3 regions of the Pararhizobium capsulatum DSM 1112 genome follow, and region 1 is predicted to be linked to each of the others. Evidence: predicted binding sites of a transcription regulator. Region 1 holds the regulator's gene; each other region holds the start of a gene.

Region 1 (6,536 bases):
CGGCAGAGTATCCCCATCCATGGGCGTAGCATCGTGCACGCCCCTTGCGATAGCGCGTGCCATCGTGGAGGCGGCAAGGGCACAGAGCGTGACGAAACCACGCTCATCGGGTTTCACGCCGCTCTTCCCGGTGGCGAGGGCAAAGACAATATCACCATCAAATGGCGTATGCGCTGGCCAGAGCGCACGGGCGAATCCGTCATGGGCGGCAATCGCCAGTCGCTTGGCTTCTGCCTTCGTCAGCAGGGCGTCGGTGGCGATTACGGCGATGGTGGTGTTGCGCATTTCCGCGGGCTTGCCGCCCATCTTGGTGCGGATAGTGCGCGCTCCTTGCGGGAAAGGGTGTGGCATGCCGAGACCGCCGAACTCATTGCCTTCCTCGAAGGGAGCTGCCCAAAAATGCCGGGAACTCGCAATCGTCGCGGAACCCAGCGCGTTGACGGCAACGAGTACACCGATCGTCATGCCGCCTTCGATCGCCGATGCCGTGCCGAGCCCGCCTTTCAAGCCTGCCGTGAGCGCCCCGGTGCCGGCACCGGCGCTGCCGGTCCGAAACGCCAGACCGGCATTGCGCACGGCATCATAGCCAAGCTCGCGATAGGGCGGATATCGACCCCACGACTTGTCGCCACCATTGAGCAGATCGAAAAGAATGGCGGCCGGAACAATGGGCACGCGCGCGGGGCCAACGGCAAAGCCGCGACCGTCTTCGGCAAGGGCGCTCTGCGCGCCGGACGCGGCGTCGAGCCCGAAGGCGGATCCGCCGGAAAGAACGATGGCGTCCACTGCCTGGACCGTATTGTGTGGCTCAAGCAAATCCGTTTCGCGGGTACCGGGGGCGCCGCCGAGCACCTGGCAGGCCGCAATCGCCGGCTCATCACAGACGACGACAGAAACGCCGGATTTCAGGCTGACGTCCTCGGCATTGCCAACCTTGATCCCGGCGACATCGGTGATGGAGTTGCGCGGGCCTGGCCGCATCGTCAGTTCACCTGTTGGGCTGGCTCGACGAAACGGTCGTCGCGCCATTCCAGCAGCCGATAGGGTGTCGGCTTCAATTCGTGGTCAGCGCCAAAGCTAACAGTGCCAATAGCTGTTTCGAATGATCCGCGCGCCACGGCGGCGCGCAGCGGGATGTCTTCGGCGGCAGCCTTGTCCTTCGCCGCTTCAAGCAGGGTAACGGCTGAGAAGCCTGGCAGGACATAACCTTCCGGCACGATGCCGGCCTGATTGAATGCAGCCGTTGCATCTGCGGCTGCCGGCTGGCGTGCATAGTCGGGCAGGGCAATCGCCAGCACACCATCTTCCAGTGGCACCGGATCGTCCGCGGCATTCAGCGCTTCTCCACCCATGAAGATGAGACCTCCATTTTCCGCCTTCGCATCCCGTGCAATCACCGCAATATCGGACCGGTCGCCGCCCACGAAAACATGGGTAGCGCCGCTTTTGACCAGCCTGCGCACGAGGGCGACCTGCTGTTCCTGGGCAGGGCGGTAGGTATCGGCAAAGAGCGGCGTCAGGCCGATCTCGGCGAGGGCGCCCTTGATGCTCTCAACAAGTTCACGCCCATGGATCGTGCCATCATCAATCAGCGCCAGTGGTTCGTTCTTCCAGCGCGCAAGAATTGCTTCCGTGATCTTTGTCGATTCCGCGCCGGCATTCGGAACAAGACGGAAGAAGGGCCAATTGTTCTTGATCGCGTCGCCCATCAGGATATCGGAGCGGACACTGAGCGTGATGGCTGGAATATTGGCAGGGGCGAGAACGGGCATGGCGGCCTCGAGGCTTTCCGTGCAGAGAAAACCGATCGCAGCTTCGGCGCCGCTATCGACAATTGCCTTGGCAAGGTCCGCGCTGCCCGAAGCCTCGCACGTCTCGGCAATGGGTATGATTTCGGTGCCACGATCCTTGGCTTTGAAGCTTGCACCATCGGTGATCTGCTTGCTGAGCAGCGCGAAGGGACCTTCGGCCGGAGCGACAACCGCGATCTTGAGACCGGCCGCTGCAGCCGGCGATGCAATTATAATCGCAGCCATGGCAAGACTTGCTGTCAGTCGACGCATTCGCAGTTCCATCCCAAATTTTCGGCGTGTTCCGTTGATAGCTGCTGTTTTAAAGATGTGGCCTTTGGGGTCAAAGGAAAAGATCACGGCGCTGTGTCCAGATCTGCACTTGCCGCTTACATATTTTCCGCCAACGACTATGTGTAAGGCCATACATTGTTCGGAGAGTTTCGTGTTGCAGACGCTTGCCCTCGACCCCGTTTCCTATCGTGACGCCATGAGCCAACTTGCCGGCCATGTCCATATCGTGACGACAGCGGAGGGCGAGGCCCGTCGCGGCGTAACGATTACTGCCGCCTGCTCGGTGTCAGATGATCCTGCGACCCTGCTTGTGTGCCTCAACCAGGCCAACGTGCGAAATGACATCTTTCTGACTAGCGGTTGTTTTGCCCTCAACGTCCTGGGCGCCGATCAGATAGGGTTGGCCAACGTATTTTCAGGTCGCGAACCCATCGAACCTGAATACCGGTTCGACCACGGCGATTGGGGCACGCTTTTGACGGGTGCGCCCTCGCTAAACGGTGCAATGGCTGTCTTCGATTGCGAGGTGATCGACGTCAAGCGCATCGCAACGCATATGGTGCTGTTTGGCAAAGTAGTCGCGATGCAGACTGCTGAGGCCAGGGAAGCACTTGTCTATCTCAACAGAGGCTACCGCTCGGTTTAAGCGACAGCGATATTTGAGCACCCGTTAAAACACGGGCATACCATAGGTCTAAGCCGCGCCGTCTAGTTTGACGCCCTCACGGGCCGTTAATCACCGGAGCCGGTCTGCGGCGTTGGATCCTTGTCGACAGGTGCCGGTTGCTGCGCTTCGTTGCTCGGCGAGGTAGTCGTGGCCTAGCTGTTGGAGACGCCAGTTTCCGCGGGTGTCATCGGAGTGGTCTGCTGGGTCCGGGTTGAAGCGTCATTATCGGTGCTCTCACCGAACAGTTCCGCACCCGCCCACGCGACAATAGCCAAAAGCAACCCGCAGATCAGTACGATAAAAACAGGTTTTCCCAGTCCGCCCTGCCGCGCCTCGTTTGTGGTCGCCTTGACTGTTCTATCTTCGTCTACGCTCGAAACCCTGTCGCCCCGTTCATCCAAATGGGTCGCCATCGCTCAAACTCCTTCTCACGGTCGAACTGAGAGGGCAACGGGACAGACTGGCAAAGGTTCCTCCCAGGCGATGAACAACAGAAGTTGCGGAGGGGCCTGGCGTGCAGGAAAAGAGTTCGAACGAGTGCGGACTTGGTTTTGGAGTGCACGTTAAAAGCGGAGGGTGCATCCTCGAGTTTCAAAATTTACAGGCTATGCAAAGCCTCAAGCGCGACTGGGAGCGCAGACGGCAGAGGTTTTTCGCAACGAAAATATGTTGATGTTGAGCCACCCAGTACTTAACCGCAAAAATGCAGCCGTAAGCACTTGTTTTCGTGGCGGGAAAAATTTGGAGGCCTCGCCCGGAATTGAACCGGGGTACAAGGATTTGCAGTCCTCTGCGTCACCACTCCGCCACGAGGCCTCTCAGGTCCGATCACTCGGGCCGTTGCGAGCGTTTAGAATCATCCTAGACAAATCGCAAGGGGAATATCCGCGAATGCTGTGATTTTTCCCGTCTTTGATTGAGGCGCGAACGCCGGAGCGCCTCAATGATACTTGCGAATGAGGCCGACGAGCTTGCCCTGGATTTTCACCCGGTCCGGGCCGAAGATCCTCGTTTCATAAGCCGGATTTGCGGCCTCCAGGGCGATAGAAGCACCCTTGCGACGAAAGCGCTTCAGCGTCGCCTCTTCATCATCGACGAGGGCCACAACGATCTCACCGGGGCTGGCGGTGTTAGCGTTGCGGATGATGACGGTATCGCCGTCGAGGATACCTGCTTCGATCATCGAATCGCCGCGCACTTCCAGAGCGTAATGCTCGCCGGCACCGATCATTTCGAATGGTACGGAGATATCATGCGTGTTGTTCTGGATAGCGGAGATCGGGACACCCGCCGCGATTCGTCCCATCACAGGCACATTGACGGAGTTGGTTTCCGGCGGGCGAGCTTTGGCGGGGGGCGGCGCTACATCCCGGCTCCCCTGGATGACGCTGGGAGAAAAGCCGCGCTTGGGCTGAAGACTTGGCGAATAGGCCTCCGGCAGCTTGATCACTTCGAGCGCACGCGCCCTGTTCGGAAGCCGGCGAATGAACCCACGTTCTTCCAAGGCTGTGATCAAACGGTGGATGCCCGATTTGGACGCAAGATCCAGGGCATCCTTCATTTCGTCGAAGGACGGCGGCACGCCGGATTCCTTCATGCGCTCATGAATGAAAAGCAGCAGTTCCTGTTGCTTGCGGGTCAGCATGACATTTCACTCCGGAATTGCGAAACAAATCAAGAACAGACACTATATGTTCCATTTGTGTTCCGCAAGTGCTTAAAACCACGTGAATTCCGGAAAGGCACATGAAAAAAATGCGGCGTTGTCGCTGCTGTCCGTTTGGCCGCTCAATGATAATAGTAGCAGGCGCAATCGGCCTTGCAGTCGTCGCTGTCGCTCCAGACGCGAACAGCAAGCTTTCGAGCAGCACCTGCTTCGTCAAGGCGCACGCCAAGAAGCGTTGTCGCTGCCAGCTTCGGGCTAATCGCGTTCACTTCCACGGCAGAGCCGACCTGATGAACGCCCTGCTTTGGCGTCCATGTGAAGAACTGAAGGCTGTAATGCATAGCGATCCTCCGTAACAACTGCATTGCCGCGGGTTCATGATTGGATTCTACCACGATTTTCGACACGCGTCACCGTTTTGCAACTCTACCCGAACGAGTTGATTGTTCAATTCTGGAAGCAGTGTTCACTGGTTTCGATCTTTAAACGGTGAACGATAGGGGCGATATTCCCATCAAGAACGTCACAAAGCCCTTCGGGAGAACGACGATGAGAGAGCCCCTTTTTCGCTTCGGAGATTTTGCAATCTGGTCAGCCATCCTGGGCACCGTGGTTGGCTACCAGCTGTGGACCCACGCCGCGTCTGCGCCGCTCACCACTGCGCTCGTCATTGTCGGCGGTTAACGCCCTTCAAGACCAAATACATTCGGTCGGCGACGTCCGTCACCCGGTGATCGGTAGCCGGATACGAAACAAGCCGCCTGCACGAAAAGTGAAGGCGGCTTGCAAATAAAAAGCGTCAAGCGTTGACGGATCAGGCCTTGCCCGCGATCAGCATGAAGGCCGGAATGTCGTCACCAAAGCCAACGGGCGTCGGGCCATCGTCATGGTCGCGGCGGTAGCGGTTGCGACGGTCGCGGTTGTCATCATTGGCAGGATACGGCGCAGAAGCATTCCGATTGCCATTGCGCTGGCTATTCTGCGGCTTGGTTTCTGCCTTACGTTCTGTTCTCACGGGTTCCGCCTTTGTTGTCGTCACTGCTTCGCTTGCGATCGCAATATCGTCTGATTTGGTGTCCGATTTGTGACTGGACGCGCCTCTATCGGTGTCGTTCCGCCGGCCACGCTTGCCATCACGATCCCGACCACGATCCGATTTGCTGCGGTCGGACTTGCCGTTGTCGAAACTTTCCATCGGCGCCGGAAGGGCCGAAAGGTCGCCATTCAGCCATTCGATCTTCAGATCGATCAGCTTTTCGATGGCGTCGGTGAACTTGGTGTCCCGCTTGGTCACCAGCGTGAAGGCGGCGCCTGAGCGACCGGCACGACCGGTGCGACCGATTCGGTGCACATAGTCTTCCGCATGGATCGGCACATCGAAATTGAAGACGTGGCTGACATCGGGGATATCGAGGCCGCGAGCAGCAACGTCCGATGCGACCAGCAGCTTGATGCCGCCATCCTTGAAGTTTGCCAGCATCGTGGTGCGCGAGCGCTGATCCATGTCGCCATGCAACGCGCCGACCGAAAAGCCGTGACGTTCGAGAGAGCGGAAGAGATCGGCGACATCAACCTTGCGATTGCAGAAGATGATCGCGTTCTTCAGCTCCTGCTGTGCACCGATGAGGTCGCGCAGAACGGCGCGCTTCTCGTAGTCCTTCGCATGGGCCGCAACGAAACGCTGCGTCACGGTCTTGGCGGTGGAGGAGGGCGGCGCCACTTCGACCCGTTCCGGGTTCTGCAGGAACCGGTCGGCCAGCTTCTGGATTTCCGGAGGCATGGTGGCAGAGAAGAACAGCGTCTGGCGGGTGAACGGAATAAGCTTGGCGATGCGCTCGATATCGGGAATGAATCCCATATCCAGCATGCGGTCGGCTTCGTCGATGACCAGGATTTCAACGCCGGTCATCAGGAGTTTGCCGCGCTCGCAGTGATCAAGCAGGCGGCCGGGGGTGCAGATCAGCACGTCGGCGCCGCGCTCCAGTTTGCGATCCTGCTCGTCGAAGGACACGCCACCGATGAGCAGCGCAATATTGAGCTTGTGGTTCTTGCCGTATTTTTCGAAGTTTTCGGCAACCTGCGCAGCGAGTTCGCGCGTCGGCTCGAGAATCAGCGTGCG
Region 2 (6,536 bases), 650 kb from region 1:
ATCGCTCTTCCAGCCCGGCATGGCGGCGATATAGGCCTGCACCGGCCCGTCGCCTTCGCCCTTGGCGATCTGGGGATTGCCACCGGACAGCAGAACGGGTCCGCCTGTCCCACTTGATGCCTTGCCGGTCGATTTCCGCGCCATTCGGCTCCCTCCACCTCTGAAAAAACGTCTGGCACACTCCGCTTTGCTTCAGGCCTTGAACTTGCCGTAGTCCGGAAACTGCTTTTCGAATTTCTTCGGCCAGTTCTTCAATCTGGGGCGGCCGCGCTGCCATTCGCCGGTAAAACGCAGTTCTATATAGCGCAGCATCGCGGCAAGCGCGAAGTGACCGCCATGCAGCTTCGCCGCCGTCTTCGGCAGGTTGTCTTCGAGATAGTCGAGGCCGCGGACGACCTTTTCCCACTGCTTGTCGATCCAGGGCTGGTGGATCTTTTCCGGCGGATGGATGCGCTTTTCGTAGACGATGGCAAGCAGACTGTCGCAGATACCGTCGCACAGCGCTTCGAGGATTTCGACGTCGGTACGCTTTTCGGCGTTGCGGGGATAGAGCTTGCCCTTCGTCTCCCGGTCGATGAAGTGCATGATCGCCCGGCTGTCATAGATCGCCTTGTCATCGTCGGTGATCAGCGTCGGAATTTTGCCGAGCGGATTGTTGGCGATCAACTCCGGCGGGCTGGCGTTGGTGTCCGTCAACACGCTTTCGGCGGCAATACCGGCATAATGGGCGGCCATGCGCACCTTGTTCGAATAGGGAGAGGCCGGCGAATAGAGAATTTTCATCGCGATGACTTTCTTTTGCGATCGATGGAGGACTTGTCCTAAAGGGCGGGGTCCTAAAGGGCAGGCAGTGTCAGCGATCGCGCGCGGCAGCCGCCGCGATCGATCTCAGGGCATGAACGAAAACCGAGATTGTGGTCCAGGCAGATGCGGATTTCCTCCAGCTGCCCGGACTGGCAGGTCACGGCAACGCCACCAGCAGTCATTCCGGGATTGGCAGAAACCAAGCTCGCCTCGATCTCCGTCGGGCTGGACCGGCTGGCGGTTGCGCCGCTCTTCAGCGCCGGCGGCAATTTCAACTTGTTCCAGGCCGCGCGCATGACGGCGAAATAGTCCCTTTGGCTTAAGCCTGAGCAGGTGCCGTGCTTGCGCCATTCGTGGCCGATCAAACCCATGGACGGTATAATATCGAGAAACTGTCGCCCCAGCGTCTCCGGTACCCGGTCAGAATCGCGGCTGCGGCAGAATTCATAACCGCTGTCGTTCTGCGGCCAGAGCCCGTGCACGATCAGCCCATGACTGCGCGCCGTGTCACACTGCCTGGTCTTGCCCTGCGGGTCGTTTTCACCGCACCAGCTCGGCGACCACGACAGGGAGAGCACGTAGAAATCGAAACCGGTTCCGACTGGCACGGCGGCGGTTGTTTTTTCGGGCTTCTTTGCTGTGCTGGTAGAGGCGATTGGCGTCGGTACCTTGGCCGTCTGGCCATTCTTGGCACCGTCTTCCCCGCTCTCGCCGCATCCGGTAAGCGCAAGCGCCATCACGGCTGCCGCGAGGGTTTTGGCGGGTGATCTCATTGAGGGCACTCCGGAAGTTCGGCACTCGTTCCACTGCCCACCCGCAAGGCCTGATCCTCCAGGCTCCACCAGGGAGAAAAGGAAGCGCGCCGCGCCGCCACCCTCACTCCTCCTCGATCATCTCGCCGCGCAGCCAGAAGCTGCGGGCCGAACCATGCTTGTCCTGTGCCAGTCGCCCCTTCAGGAACGGCAGCAGCACATCGAGCTCGCCCTTCAGCGTAAACGGCGGATTGACGACGATCAGCCCCGAGCCGGAAAGCCCCGTCGTGTCGCGCTCGCTGCGCACCGAAAGCTCGGCACACAGCATCTTAGGAATATTCAGCGCCTGCAAACTCTCATGAAAGGCGCGGATCGGCGCGCCTTGTTTCAGCGGATACCAGAGGCAGAACACGCCGCCCGAAAAACGCTTGTAGGCCTTGGCCAACCCATCCGCCAGTCGATCATATTCGCCGGCTATCTCGAAGGGCGGATCGACTAGCACCAGCCCGCGCTTTTCCTTCGGCGGCACATGCGCGCCAAGCGCCAGCCAGCCGTCGAGCTCGGTGATCCGGCTCTGGAAATCGCCATCGAACAGCCGGTGCAGGGTCTCATAATCGTCGGGATGCAGCTCCATCGCCGAAAGCCGGTCCTGCGGTCGCATCAGCATCCGCGTCAGCTTTGGCGAACCGGGATAAAGCTTGACGCTGCCATCGGGATTGAGGTCGCGCACCGCCTCGAGATAAGGCGCCAGAATATCCGCGACATCGCGCGGCAGGGGCTTTTCGAGCAGTCGCCCGATGCCATCCACCCATTCGCCGGTCTTCTGCGCCTCTTCGCTGGACAGGTCATAAAGGCCGATGCCCGCATGCGTATCCAGCACGCGGAACGCCTTGTCCTTCTGCTTCAGATAGGTGACGAGACGCGCAAGCACGGCGTGCTTCAGCACGTCGGCAAAGTTTCCTGCGTGGTAGATGTGCCGGTAGTTCATTTGCTCAGCTGATCGCTCTCATGAATTGTTGGCATGGATGCGGATTGGCCCTTTGAGAGCCCTTTTTCGTGTCCTATAGAAAAGCGATGAACCTTGCGACCCCCATCAAAGCAGAAAAGTCCATCGGCCACACGGTCTGTCCCCATGACTGTCCGTCGGCCTGCGCGCTCGAAGTCGATCTGACGACTGAGGGCCGCATCGGCCGCGTGCGCGGTGCAGCCAGCAATACCTATACCGCGGGCGTCATCTGCGCCAAGGTGGCCCGCTATTCCGAGCGCCTCTATCACCCCGGTCGTCTGATGGTGCCGCAGCGCCGTCTCGGTGCCAAGGGCGAAGGTCGGTGGCAGGAGGTCTCCTGGGAAGCCGCTCTCGACGAGATCGCCAATGCCTTCGTCAAGGCCGAGCAGATCCACGGCTCGGAAGCAGTCTGGCCCTATTTCTATGCCGGCACGATGGGGCAGGTCCAGCGCGACTCAATCGAGCGCCTGCGCCACGCCAAGCGCTACTCCGGCTTTTTCGGCTCGATCTGCACCAACATGGCCTGGACCGGCCTTGCCATGGCGACAGGCTCGCTGCGTGGTCCCGATCCGCGCGAGATGGCGAAATCGGATTGCGTCGTCATCTGGGGCACCAATGCCGTCGCGACCCAGGTCAATGTCATGACCCATGCGGTCAAGGCCCGCAAGGAACGCGGCGCCAGGATCGTCGTCATCGATATCTACGACAATCCGACGGTCAAGCAGGCCGACATGGGCCTCGTCCTGAAGCCCGGCACCGATGCCGCGCTCGCCTGCGCCGTCATGCACGTCGCCTTCCGCGACGGTTATGCCGACCGCGCCTATCTCGCCCGCTACGCCGACGACCCCGCCGGCCTCGAAGCCCACCTCGCGACCCGCACCCCCGAATGGGCCTCGGCGATCACCGGCCTTTCCGTCGAGGAAATCGAGGCCTTCGCCAAACTCGTCGGCACCACGCCAAAAACCTATTTCCGCCTCGGCTACGGCTTCACCCGCCAGCGCAACGGCGCGGTCGCCATCCATGCGGCAGCCTCGGTGCCGACCGTGCTCGGCTCCTGGCAATATGAGGGTGGCGGCGCCTTCCACACCAATAACGACGTCTTCCGCTTCGACAAGCGCGAACTGATGGGCACCGCCATGGTCGACCCGGATATCCGCATGCTCGACCAGTCGCAGATCGGCCGGGTGCTGACCGGCTATGCCGAGGCGCTGCGCCATCGCGGCCCCGTGACCGCTCTGCTGATCCAGAACACCAACCCCGTCAACGTCGCGCCCGAACAGCGCCTCGTGACCAAGGGTTTCCTGCGCGACGATCTCTTCGTCGCCGTGCATGAGCAGTTCATGACCGACACGGCCAAGGTCGCCGATATCGTCCTGCCGGCCACCATGTTCCTTGAACATGACGATCTCTATCGCGGCGGCGGCCACCAGCACATCCTGCTCGGTCCCAAGGTCGTCGAGCCGCCCTCGACGGTGCGCGCCAACCTTTTCGTCATCGAGGAACTGGCCAAACGCCTCGGTGTCGCCGATCGCCCCGGCTTCGGACTGACCGAGCGCCAGCACATCGACCATACCCTCGTCAATTACGGCATCGGTTTCGATGAGTTGAAGCGGGAAAAATGGCTGGATATCCAGCCGGATTTCGACACCGCCCATTTCATCAATGGCTTTGGCCACCCGGACGGAAAATTCCGCTTCAAGGCCGACTGGACCGGCACTCCAGCCCCGAACCGCCCGCCCAAAGCGCTCGGTGCCTTCGGCCCGCATCAGGACTTGCCGGAATTCCCCGATCATGTCGACCTGATCGAAGTGGCGGATGCAGAACATCCCTTCCGTCTCGCAACCTCGCCGGCGCGGTCCTTCCTTAACTCTACCTTCGCTGAAACCCCGTCTTCGGTTCAGAAGGAGGTTCGCCCCGAGGCGATGATCCATCCGGACGACGCAGCGGTACTCGGAATCGCGGAAGGCGATATTGTCAGGATCGGCAATGTCCGAGGCGAGATCCGCCTGCACGCGAAACTCGGCGGCGGCGCACGGCGGGGTGTGGTGATCGCCGAGGGCCTGTGGCCCAACGACGCCCATCTCGATGGCGAGGGCATCAATGTTCTGACAGGTGGCGATGCCGTTGCGCCCTATGGCGGCGCTGCCTTCCACGACAACAAGATCTGGCTGCGCAAGGACCCCGCATGACGAAATTCAAGGATGCAAGGATCGAAATTCTCAAGGACGAGACGCTCTCGAAAAACTGGTACCACCTGCGCAACATCACCTTCAATTACACCGGCTCGAACGGCAAGACCAAGACGCTGAAGCGCGAGGTCTACGACCGCGGCAACGGTGCGACCATCCTGCTCTACGACCCCAGGCGTGACAGCGTCATCCTGGTGCGTCAGTTCCGCATGCCCGCGCATCTCAATGGCCATTCCGGTTGGCTCCTCGAAACCCCCGCCGGCCTGCTCGACGGCGACAACCCGACCGAAGCCATACGCCGCGAGGTGGTGGAAGAAACCGGCTATGTGGTGAAGGACGTCCACCCGGTCTTCCAGTCCTTCATGTCCCCCGGCGCCGTCACCGAAATCGTCCACTTCTTCGCCGCCGTCATCGACGTGACCGAGCGTGCGGAGGAGGGCGGTGGCGCGGCCCATGGGGACGAGGATATCGAGGTTCTGGAAGTGCCGCTCGCCGACGCGGTGGCGATGATCGAAACCGGCGAGATCTGCGACGGCAAGGCCATCATGCTGCTGCAGTGGGCGATGCTGAACAAGGGGAAGCTTGGGGCACAAGCGTGACCGCTCATCCCTGAGCTCCCGTTTTCCTGCCGTAATCCCTCGGATTTGCCTCAATCCGGCGGTTGATATCAAGCCGAAACGCTCAGGTCCGCCGTCCGGAGCGTCGTCGGGCGCTGAGGATGCCACCCTTGCCCTTGCCGCAATAGGTCCAGTTTCGCCTGGGGCCGATATCGACATGGATGATGCCGTTGCAATAGCGGCCGACGCCACCGATGCCGGGCGCCGACAAGGCGGCCGCGATGATGGAACTCTCCGAAACCCCTGGTACACGGATATCCGCCGCCTGGCAGGTACGATGAAGTGAGCCGCTTCGGCCGGATCGCGGCCTGTGGCCGGACGTTACCAATGGCCGGCGCCCGGTCCGGGCCGCAATATGCGCCAGGATGCCCTGCAGGCGCTGTGAAAAGCATCCTGTCCTGACCGAAACGGTCTGCACCGCGTATGCGATCGAAATACTGTGATTTGGAATTTTGACCTTGCGCCTCTTCTCTTCCTTGGCTTCGCAGGAGGTGAAGAACGACAGGGTCAGCAGACAGGTAAGAGCAATCGAAAAAACGTTACGCATTGCTATCCCCCTTTGCGGATGCCCCTACGGCACGGTGGGTGTTGGATGCGGGCGTATAAGGACACGGAGGGGTACCCACGTGTCGTGTGGTGCGCGGGCTATCCAGGGAGGCCCACGTGGATGAATGTCGGATTATTGGTGGAAGGGTAATTTCATCCAAAATAAAGCTATTTTGTGAAAGGCAATGCTTACTATCCGAAAGAGGTAGGCTCGTGGATAGTCAATTCGTATAGAAGGCAACAATAATATTGAGGAAAATATTCCATATGTGGCCGATCGCGCCGCCACAGCCGCGGGCGTTCGTAAACGTCAAACAATCTTGGGCTCTGTTCCCAGGACCACTGGTCCTTCGGCAACCGTCCGGTCGGATCGATCGCCCAAGCCGCCTGCAGTTCCGCAAGTGTCACCCCATGGAGCGTGCGACCGCCATCGTCACCCAGATCGGCGATCCCGTGGGTCGCGCGGCCTGCCGGTGCCCTACCTTTGCGTGGCTTAGAACGTGCCCTTCAAGCCGAATTTCACGGACATGCTCTGGTACGACGCGCCGGCTCCATTCTTGCGGCTGTCGGTTTCCCCGGTCACCGTATCCCGCGAGCGCACGTCGCCGCGTTTGTTGAAGAC
Region 3 (6,536 bases), 1.7 Mb from region 1:
GACGCGTTGACGGTCTGGATGGTCTCTTCAAGGCTCTGCATCGCGGCATTGAAGTCGATTTTCAGCTGCGCGTATTCGCCCGGGAAATCGTCGGCAATGCGGTAGGCGAGATCACCGGCCGACAGATGCGACAGACTCCTGCCGAGACGGGCGACGATATCGCGCTGGAGGGCGTTCGACTGAGCACGCTCGGCTTCCGTCATGTTGCGCTGTTCTTCCGACTGACGACGTTCGTGCTGAGCTTCGGCTTCCAGGCGCTTGGTATGGGCGAGCTGGTGGCGGAAACCTTCCAGGGCCTTGGCGACAGCGCCGGTTTCGTCGGTGCGGTCCTGGCCGGCGATCGGGTTGGTGTAGACGCCGCGGCCGAGGGCTTCGACGTCAGTCACAAGGCCGGTAAGGGGCTTCTGGACGAAGCGGCGAACGGCGAAATAAAGGCCGAGCATAACAGCTGCAAGAACAACGAGACCGCCAATGATCATCATGTAGGTCTGGTCATTGACCGGGGCGGCAATGGCGCTGCGCGGCACATCCACCAGAACGACCCAGCTCGTGTTGATATCGGGCAGGGCGAAGGGATAGATGATGCGGTCGAACGGTTCAGCTTCACTGAACTGAAGACCCTGGACAAGACCGGTTTTGCCGGAAGCGAGCGCCTCTTTGACGAGATCGACGCCGCCATCCTCATACGGCTTCATCAGCAGTTCCGGGATCGGAGCGACCAGCCAGTTGCCGTTCTGGGCAAGCAGAGTAACGCGGCCTGTGCCGAAGGGATGCAGCTTGCTCAGCTTTTCGGCAAGCGAATTCAGAGACACGTCGACGCCGCTGACGCCGATCATCTTGCCGCCCGATTTGACCGGATAGGCAATGGAAGCCATCGAGACTGCCTCACCGGTCGTCGTCTCCGAGTAAGGCGCAGACATCGCGCCCTTGCCGCTCTTGGCAGCCAGTGAATACCACTGGCCCTCATAATCGGATTCAAAGGCGGAGAAGCTGATGCCGCCGGTCTTGTTCTTGGTCCAGTAGGGGTTGAAGGCACCGGTCTTGCTGCCGCCAAGGTCTTTCTTTTCTACGTAGTCGGCAGCCTTGCCGTCAAAGGCAGCGTCCGGCGCTTCCGCGAACCAACTGCCGAAGGCAAAGGCGTTGTTTTCAACGTTGGACTTCAAGATGCTGATGATCGACTTGCGATCAAGGAAGCCCCCTTCATGGCCAAGCCCGACCGAACCAGCCATCGAGCGGGCGGCACCGGCAAGTTCGCCGATGTCGCTTGCGACACCCGAGGCGATTGCCTTGGCTTCGGCCTCAGCCTGTTGGCGAACCAGCGTCTGCACGCGGTCCTGCGTCTGGGAAATGAGAACGTAGTTGGATGCAAGCAGGACGAGGGCGATTGTTCCACCCGTTACCGCGATGAGCTTTGTCGCCAGAGATTTGGCTTGAAACTTGAGCATGAAGATCCCCTCGGGATGGCAGATTGGCGGTCGGGAGGCCGCAACGGGATGCAGACAGATGTTGGGAAATGCTCCCTCATGGAGCGCCAGATGTCAGACGACATCGCAGGATCGAGCCGAAGCTGGCGGCAAGGCTCGCTGCACAGATCCTGAATAGCTGGAAGTTTATTAAAATTAGAACAACGTAAAAACCGAAAAGTTTGGTTTAAAAGGCGTTTTGGCCTTTCTGCCGCTTTGCGACACTCTTTGTCCCGATGGCGGACAACGAGGCAAGCGCATCGCTATTTGCGGTTGTTTACCGTCTCAGACGCGGGCATCCACGTCCTTGGCAAGGGGGATCGCCGGTTGGGCGCCGGGCTTCAGACAGGCAAGAGACCCGGCAACAGCTGCGCGGCGCAGGGCCGTCTCGAACGCCAGACCGGCATCAAGACCGGCTGCCAGATAACCGCAGAAGGTGTCGCCTGCACCCACGGTATCCACCGGTTCGATTTTCAGGCCATCGGCACGGTAAAGCGTGCCATCCCTGAGGGCGACGACACCCTCGGCACCGAGCGTGACGATAATGGTCTGCCCGGTTTCACCCTGCAGCCTTCGCATTTCCTCAATGCGTTCGTCAGCAGACAGGCCGCTCTTTTCCGCAAGCAGTTCGAATTCGGTTTCGTTGGCAATAACGATATCGGCCATTCGTCCGAGACGCGCCGCATCAGCCGTCAGAGGCGCGATGTTGATCAGGGACCGGATACCGGCTTGACGGGCAGCGATGAGTGCCGTCTCGATCGCGGATGGGGGGACTTCGAGCTGCAGGACCAGCGTGTCGTTGGCGGACATCGCTGCGACGGCGGCACGGCCATCTTCGTCGCTGACCTTGCCGTTGGCGCCGGCCACGACGACGATGACGTTTTCACCATCTCCGCCGACGAGAATATGGGCGGTGCCGGTGGCCTCATCCACGGTCCTGGTCGCCGAAAGGTCGGTTCCGGCTTCCTTCATCAGCACCAGCGCATCTGCCGCGAAAGCGTCTGAGCCGACGGCGCCGGCCATGCGCACCTTGGCGCCGGCACGCGTGGCAGCGAGAGCCTGATTGGCACCCTTGCCACCGGCCGCAGTAGAAAAGCTGGTGCCGGCCACGGTCTCGCCGGGTTTCGGCAGGCGCGGGGTGGTGGCAATCAGGTCCATGTTGATGGAACCGAACACAGTGATCATGAAAGCCTCCCCGGCCGTGTTGATACGGCACCATCAGGCACCGTTTTCGCTCAGTGATTTTGGCCGGACACTGCCCGAGAGCATCAGTCCTCGTCAACCACCTTCAGCTTCAACTGGCCGAAACGATTTTCCGCCGTTCGCGACTCGGGGGCGGAGGACGCAGGTTTGCTGTCGAGTTCCAGGGCTTCGATACGGGCGCCGCGGCGCTTCAACTTGTCGGAGGAGACAAGAATGTCGTCCACGTCCTTCTGCGCCGAGGTGAAGTGACCATGCAACTTGCGAATGCGTTCGTCCAGGCGACCGAGATCCTCCATCAGCCTGATGACTTCACCCTGGATCAGATGGGCCTGCTCACGCATCCGGGCATCGCGCAGGATCGACTGGATCACCTGGATCGACAGCAGCAGAAGCGAGGGCGAAACGATGACGATGCGGGCGCGGTGCGCCTTCTGCACGATGGCCTCGAAATGCTCGTGGATTTCGGCAAAGATCGATTCGGAAGGCACGAAGAGAAAGGCCGTTTCCTGCGTTTCTCCTGCGATCAGATACTTGCCGGCGATATCGCGGACATGCACCTCCATGTCTCGGCGAAACTGCAGGCCGGCCTGCCGCGCCGCCTCAGTGTCGCTCCCGGCGTTGCGGATGGCATTCCAGCTTTCCAGCGGAAACTTGGCATCGACCACAAGCACGGGCTGACCGTTCGGCATGCGGATGGTGCAATCCGGTCGCGAACTGTTCGAAAGCGTCGGCTGGAAGGTATAGGCGCCCATTGGCAGGCCGTCGGCGATGATGGTCTCCATGCGAGACTGGCCAAAGGCGCCGCGCGTCTGCTTGTTGGAGAGGATATGCTGCAGCCCGGCCATGTCCTTGGCCAGCGACTGGATATTGTTCTGCGCCGTGTCGATCACGGCCAGTCGCTCCTGCAGCCGGCGCAGATTTTCGTGGGTCGCCTTCGTCTGCTCGGTGATCGACACGCCGAGACGATGGGTCATGCCATCGATGCGCTGGTTGATCGATTGGTTGAGTTCGGATTGCCGGGTGCCGAAAACCTCGGTCATCGCCGCGATCCGGCCTTGCATTTCCGTTTGTGCCGCGACGAGTGTCGCCATTCGCTCGTCCGCTTCGCGCGCCCGCCGCCGTTCGCGGCGCGCGCTGAAAACGATGCTGAGGACGAGCCCTGCCAGCAGGATCGCCCCCGCGGCAAGCAGGAGATCAGGCCCGATCGGATAGGTGCCGAGGATGAAAACTGGATTGTCGGTGCTGAAGATCGAATTCATGGCGCAAAACTAGCAGGTTTTTCGATTGTTTCCAGATCAAAACAAGAACATTGCCGCCAGTCCAGCATTCGCAGTGCGTTGATGGCCAAAAATTCTTCGCAGGGAGAATTCCATCCGTCTTCAAGATCGGTTATGGGAGCCAATGACCATTAAGCCGCTCATTATTCTTCCCGATCCGGTTCTTCGCGAGCTTTCCAAGCCCGTCGAAACCGTCAATGATGACATTCGCCGCCTGGCAGATGACATGCTGGACACGATGTATGATGCGCCGGGCATCGGCCTTGCCGCCATTCAGATCGGCGTTCCCAGACGCATACTGGTGATCGATGTTTCCAAGGATGGTGAAGAGAAGCAGCCATTGGTGTTCATCAATCCCGAGATTGTCCGCTCAGCCGAGGAGCGCTCGGTCTACGAAGAGGGCTGCCTGTCGATCCCGGACTACTACGCGGAAGTCGAGCGCCCGGCGGAAATCACGGTCAATTTTCTCGATCGCGATGGAAAGGCCCACACCGTCGAAGCCGACGGCCTGCTTGCCACCTGCCTGCAGCATGAGATCGATCATCTGAACGGCCTGCTGTTCATCGATTATATCTCCAAGCTGAAACGTGAGATGGTGATCCGCAAGTTCACCAAGGCAGCCAAGGTCCGCGGCGCCAAGGCGATCTGAGCGCGCCGGACACTATCGGCGGGCCAATCCTGCGCCGCCGAGGCGGCGGTTCAAGACCCTTGACGGGTTTCTTCCTTCACAAGGAACTATGCCGTGTCGCTTCGTATCGTCTTCATGGGAACACCTGAATTTTCAGTGCCGACGCTTTCGGTGCTGGCCCAAGCCGGCCACAGGATTGTTTCGGTCTACACCCAGCCGCCGCGGCCGGGTGGCCGTCGTGGTCTCGATCTTCAGAAGTCACCGGTGCATCAGGCCGCTGAACTGCTCGGCATTCCGGTGCGAACGCCACTCAATTTCAAGAATGAAGCTGATCGCGAGGAGTTTCGCGCTCTTGACGCCGATGTTGCCGTCGTCGTCGCCTATGGTCTTCTGCTGCCCGAAGCGATCCTGAACGGAACACGGCTCGGTTGCTACAACGGCCACGCCTCGCTTTTGCCGCGCTGGCGCGGTGCAGCGCCGATCCAGCGGGCGATCATGGCGGGCGATCATGAGACCGGCATGATGGTCATGAAGATAGATGTCGGCCTCGATACCGGACCGGTCGCGATGACCAAGGCAGTGGCTATCGGGCCGGAGATGACGGCCGGTGAACTTCACGACAAGCTGATGCTGGCCGGGGCGAGCCTGATGCGTGACGCGATGGACAAGCTGGAAGCCGGCGATCTGCCGCTGACGCCGCAGCCGGACGAAGGTGCGCTGTATGCGGCCAAGATATCGAAGGCGGAGACCCGCATCGATTTTTCCAGGCCGGCTCAGGAGGTGCACAACCATATTCGCGGGCTTTCCCCCTTTCCCGGCGCATGGTTCGAGGCCGATATCGGCGGCAAGGCAGAGCGGATCAAGGTGCTGTCCTCGGTTGTCGAGACGGCAGGTGGCGTGGCGGGAACCGTGCTTTTCGACGACCTGACGATTGCCTGCGGCGAGGGATCGGTCAGGCTCACCCGGCTGCAGAAGGCGGGTGGCAAGGTGCTTGGGGCGGAAGAGTTCCGGCGTGGTACGCCGATCGCTGCCGGCACAAGGCTTGCCTGATGCCCCGTTTTCGTCTGCTCATCGAATATGACGGTTCGGCCTATGTCGGCTGGCAGCGGCAGGACAACGGTCCGTCGATACAGGGCGCCATTGAAAAGGCGATCCTCGGCCTGACCGGTGAGACCGTATCCATCCGTGGCGCCGGGCGCACCGATTCAGGCGTCCACGCCCGTGGACAGGTCGCAAATGTGGATTTGCAGCGCGGCTGGAAGGGCGAGACGCTGCGCAACGCGCTCAATGCCCATCTCGGCCAGAATGGCGAACAGGTGTCGATCCTCGACGCGGCGGAAGTATCACCCGAATTCGACGCGCGCTTCTCTGCTTTACGGCGGCATTATCTCTACCGGATCATCTGCCGACGCGCGCCATTGGCGCTTGAGGCCCGGCGTGCCTGGTGGGTGGTGAAGCCGCTTGATCACGAGGCAATGCACGAAGCCGCCCAGATGCTGGTCGGAAAGCATGACTTCACGACATTCCGGTCGGCCCATTGCCAGGCCAACAGTCCGGTGCGCACAATCGATCGGCTGGATGTTACGCGCGACGGCGAGATCATCGAGATCAGGGCGACCGCGCAAAGCTTCCTTCACAACCAGATCCGCTCTTTTGCCGGCACCTTGAAACTGGCCGGGGAGGGCAAGTGGACGCCTGAGGATGTGCGTACGGCTCTTGAAGCGAAAGACCGCAAGGCCTGCGGCCCGGTGGCGCCGCCGGACGGGCTCTATTTCATGCAGGTGGATTACTAACCGTCAGGCTCAGCCCGGAAACAGGCCAAGCGCTCGCTGCATCAGTTCACCGATAATCAGCGATGGCAGGATGGAAAGTGTTGTCAGAGCGAATGCCAGCAGCGCATGCGGGCTGGCGATCGTCTTTATCAGCCGGAAGACTGCGGCAAAGGAAACGACCAGCGTCACCAAG

Evidence for each region. Region 1 encodes LexA, which represses DNA repair genes until DNA is damaged. Its sites were predicted from a motif close to TGTTCNNNNTGTGTTCNG; they were not measured.
Region 2: QO002_RS09570 (ribonuclease T2 family protein) is a predicted target of LexA. The motif match lies at 1,593-1,610, and genes of this name have one in related genera.
Region 3: QO002_RS04360 (DNA recombination protein RmuC) is a predicted target of LexA. The motif match lies at 3,958-3,975, and genes of this name have one in related genera.

The regions. Positions count from the first base shown of each region.
Region 1 is NZ_JAUSVF010000001.1:2,637,249-2,643,784, reverse strand. It holds gene QO002_RS12910 (P1 family peptidase) at 1-981, opposite strand, end outside; gene QO002_RS12905 (ABC transporter substrate-binding protein) at 984-2,063, opposite strand; gene QO002_RS12900 (flavin reductase) at 2,203-2,730, shown strand; gene QO002_RS12895 (hypothetical protein) at 2,904-3,164, opposite strand; tRNA gene QO002_RS12890 (tRNA-Cys) at 3,494-3,567, opposite strand; gene lexA (transcriptional repressor LexA) at 3,692-4,396, opposite strand; gene QO002_RS12880 (hypothetical protein) at 4,540-4,758, opposite strand; gene QO002_RS12875 (hypothetical protein) at 4,967-5,101, shown strand; gene QO002_RS12870 (DEAD/DEAH box helicase) at 5,232-6,536, opposite strand, start outside.
Region 2 is NZ_JAUSVF010000001.1:1,991,211-1,997,746, forward strand. It holds partial or broken gene QO002_RS09560 (DUF1801 domain-containing protein) at 1-144, opposite strand, end outside; gene QO002_RS09565 (glutathione S-transferase) at 193-783, opposite strand; gene QO002_RS09570 (ribonuclease T2 family protein) at 837-1,577, opposite strand; gene QO002_RS09575 (23S rRNA (adenine(2030)-N(6))-methyltransferase RlmJ) at 1,681-2,544, opposite strand; gene QO002_RS09580 (molybdopterin-containing oxidoreductase family protein) at 2,613-4,751, shown strand; gene QO002_RS09585 (NUDIX domain-containing protein) at 4,748-5,350, shown strand; gene QO002_RS09590 (YcbK family protein) at 5,433-5,915, opposite strand; gene QO002_RS09595 (omptin family outer membrane protease) at 6,408-6,536, opposite strand, start outside.
Region 3 is NZ_JAUSVF010000001.1:925,178-931,713, forward strand. It holds gene QO002_RS04350 (methyl-accepting chemotaxis protein) at 1-1,445, opposite strand, end outside; gene QO002_RS04355 (ribokinase) at 1,749-2,648, opposite strand; gene QO002_RS04360 (DNA recombination protein RmuC) at 2,732-3,925, opposite strand; gene def (peptide deformylase) at 4,068-4,592, shown strand; gene fmt (methionyl-tRNA formyltransferase) at 4,686-5,621, shown strand; gene truA (tRNA pseudouridine(38-40) synthase TruA) at 5,621-6,364, shown strand; gene QO002_RS04380 (hypothetical protein) at 6,374-6,536, opposite strand, start outside.